DNA from 2 places in the Pseudomonas sp. F3-2 genome. Region 1 is predicted to be linked to the other one. Evidence: predicted binding sites of a transcription regulator. Region 1 holds the regulator's gene; the other holds the start of a gene.

Region 1 (5,487 bases):
AGGATGTCGAACACGTTTTCGGCGATGTGACAGCATTCAACCAGCTCGTTGAGCTGGAGGAAGCCGGCGCCCCCTTTTACAGTGTGAAAACCGCGAAAAATTGCATTGAGCAGGTCCGCATCGTCCGGCCGGCTTTCCAGCTCGACCAACTGCTCGGACAACTGCTCCAGAATCTCGCCGGCCTCTACCAGAAAATCCTGAAGGATTTCTTCATCGGCGCCGAAGCTCATTGGGGGTGCTCCTAAAATTAACCGTCAAACCGATCCGGAAGCTGTTCGGCGATCTGCGCGCATTGCCTTCGTCGAAGCATTGGCGCGCAGCTCAACAGCCACTTTCACATAGAACCCTGAATCGCAGACCCGCAAGCGGGAATCTAGAAGCCAAGGCTGGATAGCAGATCGTCTACATCATCCTGACCGGATACGACGTCTTCACGTTTATCGGCATGAATCTGCGGACCTTCACCCTTGGAATGAAGTTTTTCCTGTTCTTTTTGCTGACGGAACACTTCCTGGTCGTGTTCGATCCCTGCAAAGCGATCGACCTGACTGGCCATCAGCACCAGCTTGAGCAGATTGCTCTCCACTTCGGTGACCAGTGTGGTCACACGCTTGATGACCTGGCCGGTGAGGTCCTGGTAATCCTGAGCCAGCAGAATGTCGTTCAGGTGGCTGGCGACCTCGGCGGTCTCCTTCTCGCTGCGCGTCAGAAAACCATCGACGCGGCGGGCCAGATCACGAAACTCATCGGCACCGATCTCGCGACGCATGAAGCGTCCCCAATCGGCGCTCAAGGCCTTGGCATCGGCACTGAGGCCATTCATCAACGGCGTGCTCTGCTCGACCAGGTCCATGGTGCGGTTGGCCGCACCTTCCGTCAGCCTGACAACATACGACAGGCGTTCGGTGGCATCGGTGATCTGGGACACTTCTTCGGCTTGCGGCATGTGCGGGTCAATCTGGAAATTGACGATCGCACTGTGCAGCTCGCGCGTCAGTTTGCCGACTTCCTGATACAGGCCGCGATCCCGGGTCTGATTAAGCTCATGGATGAGTTGCACGGCATCGCCGAACTTGCCTTTTTCAAGGCTCGCGACGAGTTCTTGTGCATGTTTCTTCAGGGTCGACTCGAAGTCACCCATTGTCGAATCTTTGGAATCCATAGCGCCCTCGCAGCGGACATCAGCTATTGACGCGCTCGAATATCTTCTCGATCTTTTCTTTGAGCACTTGCGCGGTGAATGGCTTGACCACGTAGCCGTTCACACCGGCCTGAGCGGCTTCGATGATCTGCTCGCGCTTGGCTTCGGCAGTGACCATCAATACCGGCAAGTGACGCAGACGCTCGTCGGCGCGGACCTGACGCAACAGGTCGATGCCGGACATGCCGGGCATGTTCCAGTCAGTCACCAGAAAGTCAAAAGCCCCGCTCTGCAGCATCGGCAATGCGGTGGTACCGTCATCTGCTTCGGCCGTGTTGGTGAACCCAAGGTCACGCAACAGGTTTTTTATGATCCGCCGCATCGTTGAGAAGTCATCAACGATGAGGATTTTCATGTTCTTGTCCAATTCGACCTCCAAGCAGTCTTTAACGCGCCCAGCACCTGGACGCGCGTTCAATCAATACCGGCACAACCCAGTGATCGGCTCTACGAAAATAATAAGGGATGGTGCACATCGAGGGGTCACGAACACGGCGCAACAGGCCGTTCAAAGACCTGATCCGACCGGCTCCTGCCTTGTCTCTCCTGCTTCCCACACCACATTCAGCACAGCCGGTCTTACTTGCAACACGCGAACACCCTGTTCACGTGCGATGAATCAGCGCGCGCGCCACTCTCCCAACCGTCCACGCAACCGCGCGGCGCACTGGCTATGCAGCTGGCTGACCCGAGATTCGCTGACCCCCAGGACCTCACCGATTTCCTTGAGGTTCAGCTCTTCGTCGTAATACAGCGCCAGCACCAGGCGTTCACGCTCCGGCAGATTGGCGATGGCATCCGCCAGCGCAGCCTGGAAACGTTCGTCTTCCAGATCGCGCGACGGCTCCAGCGACTGGCTCGCGCCGTCCTCGTGCAGCCCTTCATGCTCGCCGTCCTGCAACAGGTCGTCGAAGCTGAACAGGCGACTGCCCAAGGTATCGTTCAAAATCCCGTAGTAATCATCGAGACTCAATTGAAGTTCGGCAGCAACCTCGTGATCTTTAGCGTCACGGCCGGTTTTTGCTTCAATTGCACGAATCGCGTCGCTGACCATGCGCGTATTCCGGTGAACCGAGCGTGGCGCCCAGTCGCCCTTGCGCACTTCGTCGAGCATCGCGCCGCGAATACGAATACCCGCGTAAGTCTCGAAACTCGCACCTTTGGTGGAGTCGTACTTGGTCGACACCTCGAGCAGACCGATCATGCCGGCCTGGATCAGGTCCTCGACCTGAACACTGGCCGGCAGTCGCGCCAGCAGGTGGTAAGCGATGCGCTTGACCAGCGGGGCATAACGCTCGATCAGTTCGTACTGGGAATCTTTGGATGATTTGCTGTACATGCGATAGCCACTTGCGGTCATGACACGGGCCCTGCGCTGGTCTGATGCACCAGGCGTTCAACGAAAAACTCAAGGTGACCGCGCGGGTTCGCCGGCAGCGGCCAGGTATCGACCTTCTGCGCGATGGCCTTGAACGCCAGCGCACATTTGGAACGCGGGAACGCTTCGTACACCGCACGCTGCTTCTGGACCGCCTTGCGCACGCACTCGTCGTACGGAACGGCGCCAACGTATTGCAGCGCGACATCGAGGAAACGGTCAGTCACTTTGGTCAGCTTGGCGAACAGGTTGCGCCCTTCCTGCGGGCTCTGCGCCATGTTGGCCAGCACGCGGAAGCGGTTCATGCCGTAGTCGCGATTGAGCAGCTTGATCAGCGCGTAAGCGTCAGTGATCGAAGTGGGCTCATCGCACACCACCAGCAGGACTTCCTGAGCGGCGCGCACGAAGCTGACCACCGACTCGCCGATCCCGGCAGCGGTATCGATCACCAGCACATCCAGGTTGTCGCCGATGTCGCTGAACGCCTGAATCAGACCGGCATGCTGCGCCGGAGTCAGGTGCACCATGCTCTGCGTGCCGGAAGCGGCCGGCACGATGCGTACGCCGCCCGGCCCCTGCAGCAGCACGTCGCGCAGCTCGCAGCGGCCCTCGATGACATCCGCAAGCGTGCGTTTGGGCGTCAGCCCCAGCAATACGTCGACGTTGGCCAGACCCAGATCGGCGTCCAGCAACATGACGCGACGCCCGAGCTCGGCCAGCGCCAGTGAAAGATTCACTGAAACGTTGGTCTTGCCGACGCCACCTTTGCCACCGGTCACCGCGATAACCTGTACGGGATGCATGCTGCCCATGTTAATTTTTTACCTTGTCTTGCTTAGACCTAAGCCACATGTAGGGCTGCACGTTCAGAGTGTGAACAATGCCTGGCAGACCATCGATGCAGGTATATTCCAGTGTCATTTTCCCTACCTAGCCCGCACGCTTGCCGGGACTGTGATAAAGATCCGCAAACATATCCGCCATCGCTTCCTCGCTAGGCTCCTCCTGCATCTGCACACTGACAGCCCGGCTTACCAACTGGTGCCGGCGTGGCAAATGCAGATCATCCGGTATCCGTGGACCATCGGTGAGATAGGCCACAGGCAGTTCGTGAGTGACCGCCAGGCTGAGGACTTCGCCCAGGCTGGCCGTCTCGTCGAGTTTGGTCAGGATGCACCCGGCCAGACCGCAACGTTTGTAACTGTGATACGCCGCCGTCAGCACCTGCTTCTGGCTGGTGGTGGCCAATACCAGATAGTTGCGGGCACGGATGCCACGACCGGCGAGGCTTTCCAACTGCAGGCGCAAGGCCGGATCGCTGGCTTGCAGGCCCGCGGTGTCGATCAACACCACGCGCTTGCGCAGCAGCGGCTCCAGCGCCTGCGCCAGAGACTGGCCCGGATCGACGTGCGTCACTGGCACGTTGAGGATCCGGCCCAGGGTTTTAAGCTGTTCCTGAGCACCGATACGGAAACTGTCCATGCTCACCAGCGCAATGTTCTGCGCGCCGTATTTCAACACATAACGGGCGGCCAGTTTGGCCAGCGTGGTGGTCTTGCCCATACCGGCAGGACCGACCATGGCGATCACACCGCCCTCTTCCAGCGGCTCCACGTCCGGCGTTGCGATCATGCGCGCCAGATGGGCCAGCAACATGCGCCAGGTGTGCGCCTGATCGCCACCTTCCGGCACCATCGCCAGCAGATCACGGGACAGCGGACCGGACAGGCCGATGCGTTGCAGACGACGCCACAGATTAGCCTGTTGCGGACGGCTGCCTTGCAGCTGGTTCCAGGCCAGCGAACCCAGCTGGACTTCCAGCAGTTCGCGCAGCCCGTTCAATTCGGAGCGCATCGAGTCGTAGGCGCGCTGGCTGACCGCAGGCTCCACGGGACGCTCGGCGCGTTCGGCACGATCGGCCGCCATGGCGGCGTGGATCGATGGGCGAAACGGTTCTTCAAGCGTCGGCTCGATCTGCTTGCTGTCATCCATCGCCAGCCCTGCGAACAACTGACGATTGGCGACAGTGTCCAGCTCGCTACGGTGGGTCAGCTCAGCCTGAGCGGTGACGATGCGCGACTGAGTCTTGCGCAACTCGTCTTCGAGCTCGATGTTCGGCACACGCGGCGCCAGCGCAGACAATTTGTAGTCCAGCGCGGCAGTCAGTTCCACGCCGCCGGCGATGCGCCGGTTACCGATGATGGCCGCTTCGGCGCCCAGCTCATCACGAACCAGCTTCATGGCTTGTCGCATATCGGCGGCGAAAAAACGCTTAACTTGCATGACTCACTACCTCAGCCGTTCGGCCCGACAGTCGCTACGATGGTGACTTGCTTATTGTCAGGAATTTCCTGGTAAGCCAAAACATGCATATTCGGAACAGCCAGGCGTCCAAAGCGGGACAACATGGCGCGAACCGGACCTGCGACCAACAAAATGACCGGCTGACCCTGCATCTCCTGACGCTGCGCTGCTTCGATCAACGAGCGCTGAAGTTTCTCAGCCATGCTCGGTTCGAGCAGAACGCCTTCTTCCTGACCCTGTCCAGCCTTCTGCAGACTATTGAGCAATATCTGTTCCAACCTTGGCTCAAGCGTGATAACAGGCAGCTCCGGCTCAATGCCGACAATGCTTTGCACGATTGCGCGGGACAAACCGACCCGTACGGCAGCGACCAATGCGGCGGTATCTTGACTCCGCGCAGCGTTGTTGGCGATAGCCTCGGCAATGCTGCGAATATCGCGCACCGGTACCTGCTCGGCCAGCAATGCCTGAAGCACCTTGAGCAGCGCCGACAGCGACAACACGCCCGGCACCAGTTCCTCGGCAAGTTTTGGCGATCCCTTGGCCAGCAAAGCCATCAATTGCTGGACTTCCTCATGGCCAATCAACTCATGAGAGTGCTTGT
Region 2 (5,487 bases), 1.3 Mb from region 1:
AGCAAGCTCGCTCCTACAGTGCGGGCAACAGCTTGGGATGTGGGGAAGCCTGGTTTTTCAGCCAACCGAGATCCGGTGGGAGTGAGCTTGCTCACGAAGAGGCCGGGCCAGGCGACCTCTGCGTCAGAGTCAGTTCTTGGTTTCGTCGATCTTCAACTGGCCTTGATCGAAGATGTTCAGCTTTTGACGGATTTCATGCGGCTGGGCGTAGGCCTGTGGGTCGACGGCTGGCGCACTGATGGATGCGCCAGGTTTGCCGGCCGGAGCCGTCGGTGAGGCGGGGGCAGGTGCGGCGTCCGTTTTGGGGGCTTCGCCTGCGTTCTGATCGCCTTCGATACGACTCTGCGCCTTTTTGGTCAGGACCACGATGTCGATGCGACGGTTGATCGGGTTTTCCGGGTGGTCCTTGTCATACAGCGAGGACGAGGCGTAGCCGACGACGCGCGCCACTTGCGGATCAGGATAACCCCCGGCGACCAGCGCACGCCGTGCGGCGTTGGCGCGGTTGGCCGACAGTTCCCAGTTGCCGAAGCCGTTGTTGCCGACATAAGGCGTCGCGTCGGTATGGCCACTGATGCTGACCTTGTTCGGCACCGCCTTGATGGTGTCTGCCATCGCCAGCAGGATGTCTTCGAAATACGGTTTCAGACGCGCACTGCCGATGTCGAACATTGGGCGGTTTTCAGCATCCATGATCTGAATGCGCAGGCCGTCCTGCGTAATTTCAAAGAGGATCTGGTCCTTGAACTTCGCCAGTTGCGGGTTCTCGTTGACCTTGGTCTGCAGCTCTTGCAGCAGCATTTCCAGACGCTCCTGCTCGACCTGTTCGGCCGCAGAATCCTGTTTGTCGGCGTCGACAGGCACGCGATCCGGTGCGGGAGTCGACTTGACCTCAGGGTTGAGCGTCTGGTCAGGCGACATTTCCGGCGAGCCGCCCAAATCGATGACGTAAGGCGATCCGCTGTCGGAGAAGCCCACGGGGTCCTTGAAATAACCGGCAATGGCGATCAATTGCTCAGGCGTAGCCGAGGACATCAACCACAGCACCAGGAAGAAGGCCATCATTGCCGTAGCGAAGTCGGCGAAGGCAATTTTCCAGGCGCCGCCGTGGTGCCCTCCGCCGAAGCGCTTGACGCGCTTGACGATAATCGGCTGATTATTTTCCATGGATCAACGACCGCGAACAGCTTGTTCCAGCTCGCTGAAGCTGGGGCGATGGGCGGGATACAGGACCTTGCGACCGAACTCTACGGCCAGTGACGGCGGCACACCCGAGGCGGATGCCACGAGCGAAGCCTTGATCGCTTCGAAAACGTTCATTTCTTCCTTGGCATCGTGCGCCAGGGAAGTGGCCAGCGGGCCGAAGAAGCCATACGCCGCGAGAATACCGAAGAAGGTACCGACCAGTGCCGCACCTACGTGCATACCGATCGCGGCCTTGTCGCCGGAACCCAGCGACGCCATGGTCACCACGATACCCAGTACCGCCGCGACGATACCGAAACCGGGCATGCCGTCAGCGACGCCGGTCACGGCGTGGGAAGGATGCTCGAGCTCTTCTTTCATGCTCAGCAGTTCCATGTCGAACAGCCCTTCGAGCTCGTGCGGCGCCATGTTGCCGGACGACATGATGCGCAGGTAATCGCAGATGAATGCGATCATCTTGGTGTCTTTCAGAATGCTGGGATATTTGGCGAAGATCGGGCTGTTCTCCGGCTCTTCGATATCGCCCTCGATCGCCATCATGCCTTCGCGGCGGCTTTTGTTGAGGATCTCGTAGATCAGCCCCAGCACTTCCAGATAAAAAGCGTGGGTGAAGCGCGAACTGAACATCTTCAAGGATTTCTTGATGACGTGCATGGTCATGTAACCCGGGTTCGCCTGCAAAAATGCGCCGAACGCCGCACCACCGATGATCAATACCTCGAAAGGCTGGATCAGCGCAGCGATTTGACCGTGGGAGAGTACGTAGCCGCCGAGGACGCTCGCGAAAACGACGATGATGCCGATAATTTTTGCCATAGAGAAAGATTACTTACTTAAGTCGGGTTCAAGGTCATTGTGCGAATAGCGTTCAAAACTCTTGTTCTACTTATCGGCATGAGTGCGCCAGACTATAGTCAAATCAAGCGAAAATCCTGACTGGCGTCTGATCCGGGCACCGCAACGCGAAGGCCATCATGATGCCATCATTCGACATTGATCAAAACCACCCAGCCGTATGGGCCTTGTGAATGCACTCTGAAAAAGCCTCGTCGCTCCCCGTCCCGCAAACGCTCGAAAGCTGGATAAAGCAACTCGATGGACTGGCCTTGCCAGTGCCAGCGCTGGCCCACAGCAAAGTGCAGGCAGCACTGACGGACAGCCGTCGTTCGCTGCGTGACATCGCCGACCTGATGCAGGACAGCCCGGCACTGGTGCTCAGCGTCTTGCGCGAGGCCAATCTGCACACCGGCGGCCTGACAGAGCCTGCGGAAAGCCTTGAGGTGGCGCTCAATCGCCTGGGACTTGCCCGCACCGAAACGCTGCTTGCGCGCTTGCCCAGTGCGCAACTGCAGGACATTCCGGTGGCGCTGCGCCAACTGCAACTGATCAGCCAGCACGCCACGCAACAGGCTTACGGCCTGTTCGCCAACCAGCTTGCGCGTCTGTGGCAGGACATCCATCTGGGCAGCCTTTTGTTTCTCTCGCCTCTTTGGCCGATGGCGCTGGCGCACCCCAAGCTGCTGGAAGAATGGGAGCTGAGGGTCATTCACAAAGGCGAGTCGGCCAAAACGGTGGAAAAAGCCCTGTTTGGCGTGCGCCTGCTGCACCTGTGCCAGGCGCTGGCTACCCACTGGCATCTGCCGATCTGGGTGACGCAGGGCTATAACCTGCTGATCGGCGAGCAGCGCAATCTGGTCAAGGTGCTGCGAATCGCCCACGAGAACGACGATCCTCTCAAGCAGCAACAGCAACTGGACGCCGACCTGCCCTTGCGCCGCTGGCTCAATCAGCCGGCCAACACCATCCTGCTGGCGAACGGCCTCGCGCTGTCGGCGCAACAGGCCTGGGACACGCCTCACAACCTGCGCTGGCAGCTGTTGACCAGCCTTTATCTGCAACAGCCTTTGATGGATTTGCAGCAACAGGTGCACCAGAACGCAGCCGCCAGCGGTCGTCAACATGCTGCGCCAGGCGTCTGGCATCCGGCTGAAGCGCTGTTGTGGCCATGGGATGCGCGCAGAGTCCACAAAGGTCTGCTGCCCGCCTCGCCTCCCACTCCCGAAGCCTTGCAGGTGTGGCGCAAACACTGCGCGGACCTGCTCAAGGAGCCCAGCCTGTTCACCAACGCCATGCACCTGACGACCTGCGCCAGAGACGCGCTGGTCGCCTGCGGCATGCAACGGGTGGCGCTGCTGATGATCGATCGCAAGACCGACAGCCTGCGCGTGCATCAGATTGCCGGCCTGGATAAATCCGCCGCCGCCCTGCTCGTCCCCTACAAAGACAGCACAGTGTTGCAGCGCCTGATGGCGCAGGCCACTCAACTGCGTCTGACACCAAGCAACAATGCGCAGTTTTCGGCGCTGATGCCGCCGCAGTTGCGCAACCTGTTCAGCGGCGAGAACCTGCTTGTTCGCTCGCTCGCAAGCAATGGACGCGTTGTGATGCTGGTGGTCGCCGATCAAGGCGGCGGGCTGTTCTCGGAAATGTCAGTGCAAGCATTCGGGAAAACCGGGCAGTGTATCGAGAAGGCTCTGACGACCTTTAGCCATCGCAATGGTTGATGGCTGAGCTACAATTCGCCTCTTTTTCCGATCTGGAGACGTCACATGTCTGCCTTCTCAAGCTTGCCACTGGTGATCGAGCCCGCGGATCTGCAGGCACGCCTCGGCGCTTCAGAGCTGATTCTGGTCGACCTGACCAGCCCCGCCCGTTACGAGGCCGGCCACCTTCCCGGCGCCCGCTTCGTCGACCCCAAACGTACGCAACTGGGGCTGCCGCCCGCACCGGGCTTGCTGCCGACTCAGGCGCAGCTCGAAGCGTTGTTCGGCGAACTCGGCCATAACCCCGATGCGGTCTATGTGGTCTATGACGACGAAGGCGGCGGTTGGGCCGGACGTTTCATCTGGCTGCTGGATGTCATCGGACACTCGAAATACCACTATCTCGACGGCGGACTGCTGTCGTGGCAGGCCGAAGGCTTGCCGCTGACCACGGAAGTACCCGCTCTTGCCGGCGGACCGGTTCCGCTGACGCTGCATGACGAACCCACCGCCACCCGCGAATATCTGCAAAGCCGCCTCGGCGCTGCGGATCTGGCCATCTGGGACGCACGCGGCCCAACCGAATACTCAGGCGAGAAAGTGGTCGCGGCCAAAGGCGGTCACATTCCGGGTGCCGTAAACTTCGAGTGGACGGCGGGCATGGATCAGGCGCGCAACCTGCGCATTCGCCGGGATATGCCGCAAATCCTCGAAAGCCTGGGCATCACGCCGGACAAAGAAGTCATCACCCATTGCCAGACCCACCATCGCTCCGGCTTCACCTATCTGGTGGCCAAAGCGCTGGGCTACCCACGCATCAAAGGCTATGCCGGATCATGGGGCGAATGGGGCAATCATCCGGATACACCGGTCGAGAAATAACGGGGCGCCCACTGGGCGTCGCAGCGTTTTTCCCTTTTTCAAACGCTTTAGGAATCTTGATGAAACAGCGTCTGTTCATTCTTTTTCAATATCTGCTTCCTCACCATCTGCTGTCGCGGCTCGCCGGCTGCGTGGCCGAATGCCGCGTGCGCTGGTTCAAGAACGCATTCACGCAATGGTTCGCACGCCGATACCAGGTCGACATGTCCCAGGCTCAAGTGGAGGACGTCACGGCGTACCAGCACTTCAACGACTTCTTCACGCGGGCGCTGAAACCGGGGGCTCGCCCTCTGGACCAGACGCCGGGCGCGATCCTCTGCCCCGCTGACGGCGCCGTCAGCCAACTGGGCCCGATCGAGCACGGGCGGATCTTTCAGGCCAAAGGCCACAGCTACAGCGTGCTGGAACTGCTCGGTGGCGATGCGCGCCTGGCCGCGCCGTTCATGGGCGGCGAGTTCGCCACCGTTTATCTGTCGCCCAAGGATTACCACCGCGTGCACATGCCGCTGGCCGGTACGCTGCGTGAGATGGTTTACGTGCCGGGTCGTCTGTTCTCAGTCAACCAGACCACTGCCGAAAACGTTCCGGAGCTGTTCGCCCGCAATGAACGTGCAGTCTGCCTGTTCGACACCGAGCGTGGCCCGATGGCCGTGGTGCTGGTGGGTGCGATGATTGTGGCCTCCATCGAAACGGTCTGGGCCGGGTTGGTCACGCCACCGAAACGCGAGCTCAAGACCTTCCGTTACGATGAGGCTGCACGTGCGCCGATTCATCTGGAGAAGGGCGCCGAAATGGGTCGCTTCAAACTGGGCTCCACCGCCATCGTGCTGTTCGGGCCGAATCAGGTGAAATGGGC

The links. The regulator FliA, encoded in region 1, starts transcription of late flagellar genes. The targets are predictions, from matches to a motif close to CTAAAGTTTNNNNNNNNNNNGCCGNTAA.
Region 2: the regulator FliA is predicted to act here: its motif matches at 2,093-2,120, upstream of motA (flagellar motor stator protein MotA).

The regions. Positions count from the first base shown of each region.
Region 1 covers NZ_CP152388.1:4,087,081-4,092,567, forward strand. Annotated here, with positions in the region: gene AAGQ88_RS18480 (chemotaxis protein CheA) at 1-230, opposite strand, end outside; gene AAGQ88_RS18485 (protein phosphatase CheZ) at 374-1,162, opposite strand; gene AAGQ88_RS18490 (chemotaxis response regulator CheY) at 1,182-1,556, opposite strand; gene fliA (RNA polymerase sigma factor FliA) at 1,821-2,561, opposite strand; gene fleN (flagellar synthesis regulator FleN) at 2,558-3,391, opposite strand; gene flhF (flagellar biosynthesis protein FlhF) at 3,510-4,862, opposite strand; gene flhA (flagellar biosynthesis protein FlhA) at 4,874-5,487, opposite strand, start outside.
Region 2 covers NZ_CP152388.1:5,401,761-5,407,247, forward strand. Annotated here, with positions in the region: gene motB (flagellar motor protein MotB) at 130-1,167, opposite strand; gene motA (flagellar motor stator protein MotA) at 1,171-2,022, opposite strand; gene AAGQ88_RS24215 (HDOD domain-containing protein) at 2,235-3,770, shown strand; gene rhdA (thiosulfate sulfurtransferase) at 3,816-4,631, shown strand; gene asd (archaetidylserine decarboxylase) at 4,685-5,487, shown strand, end outside.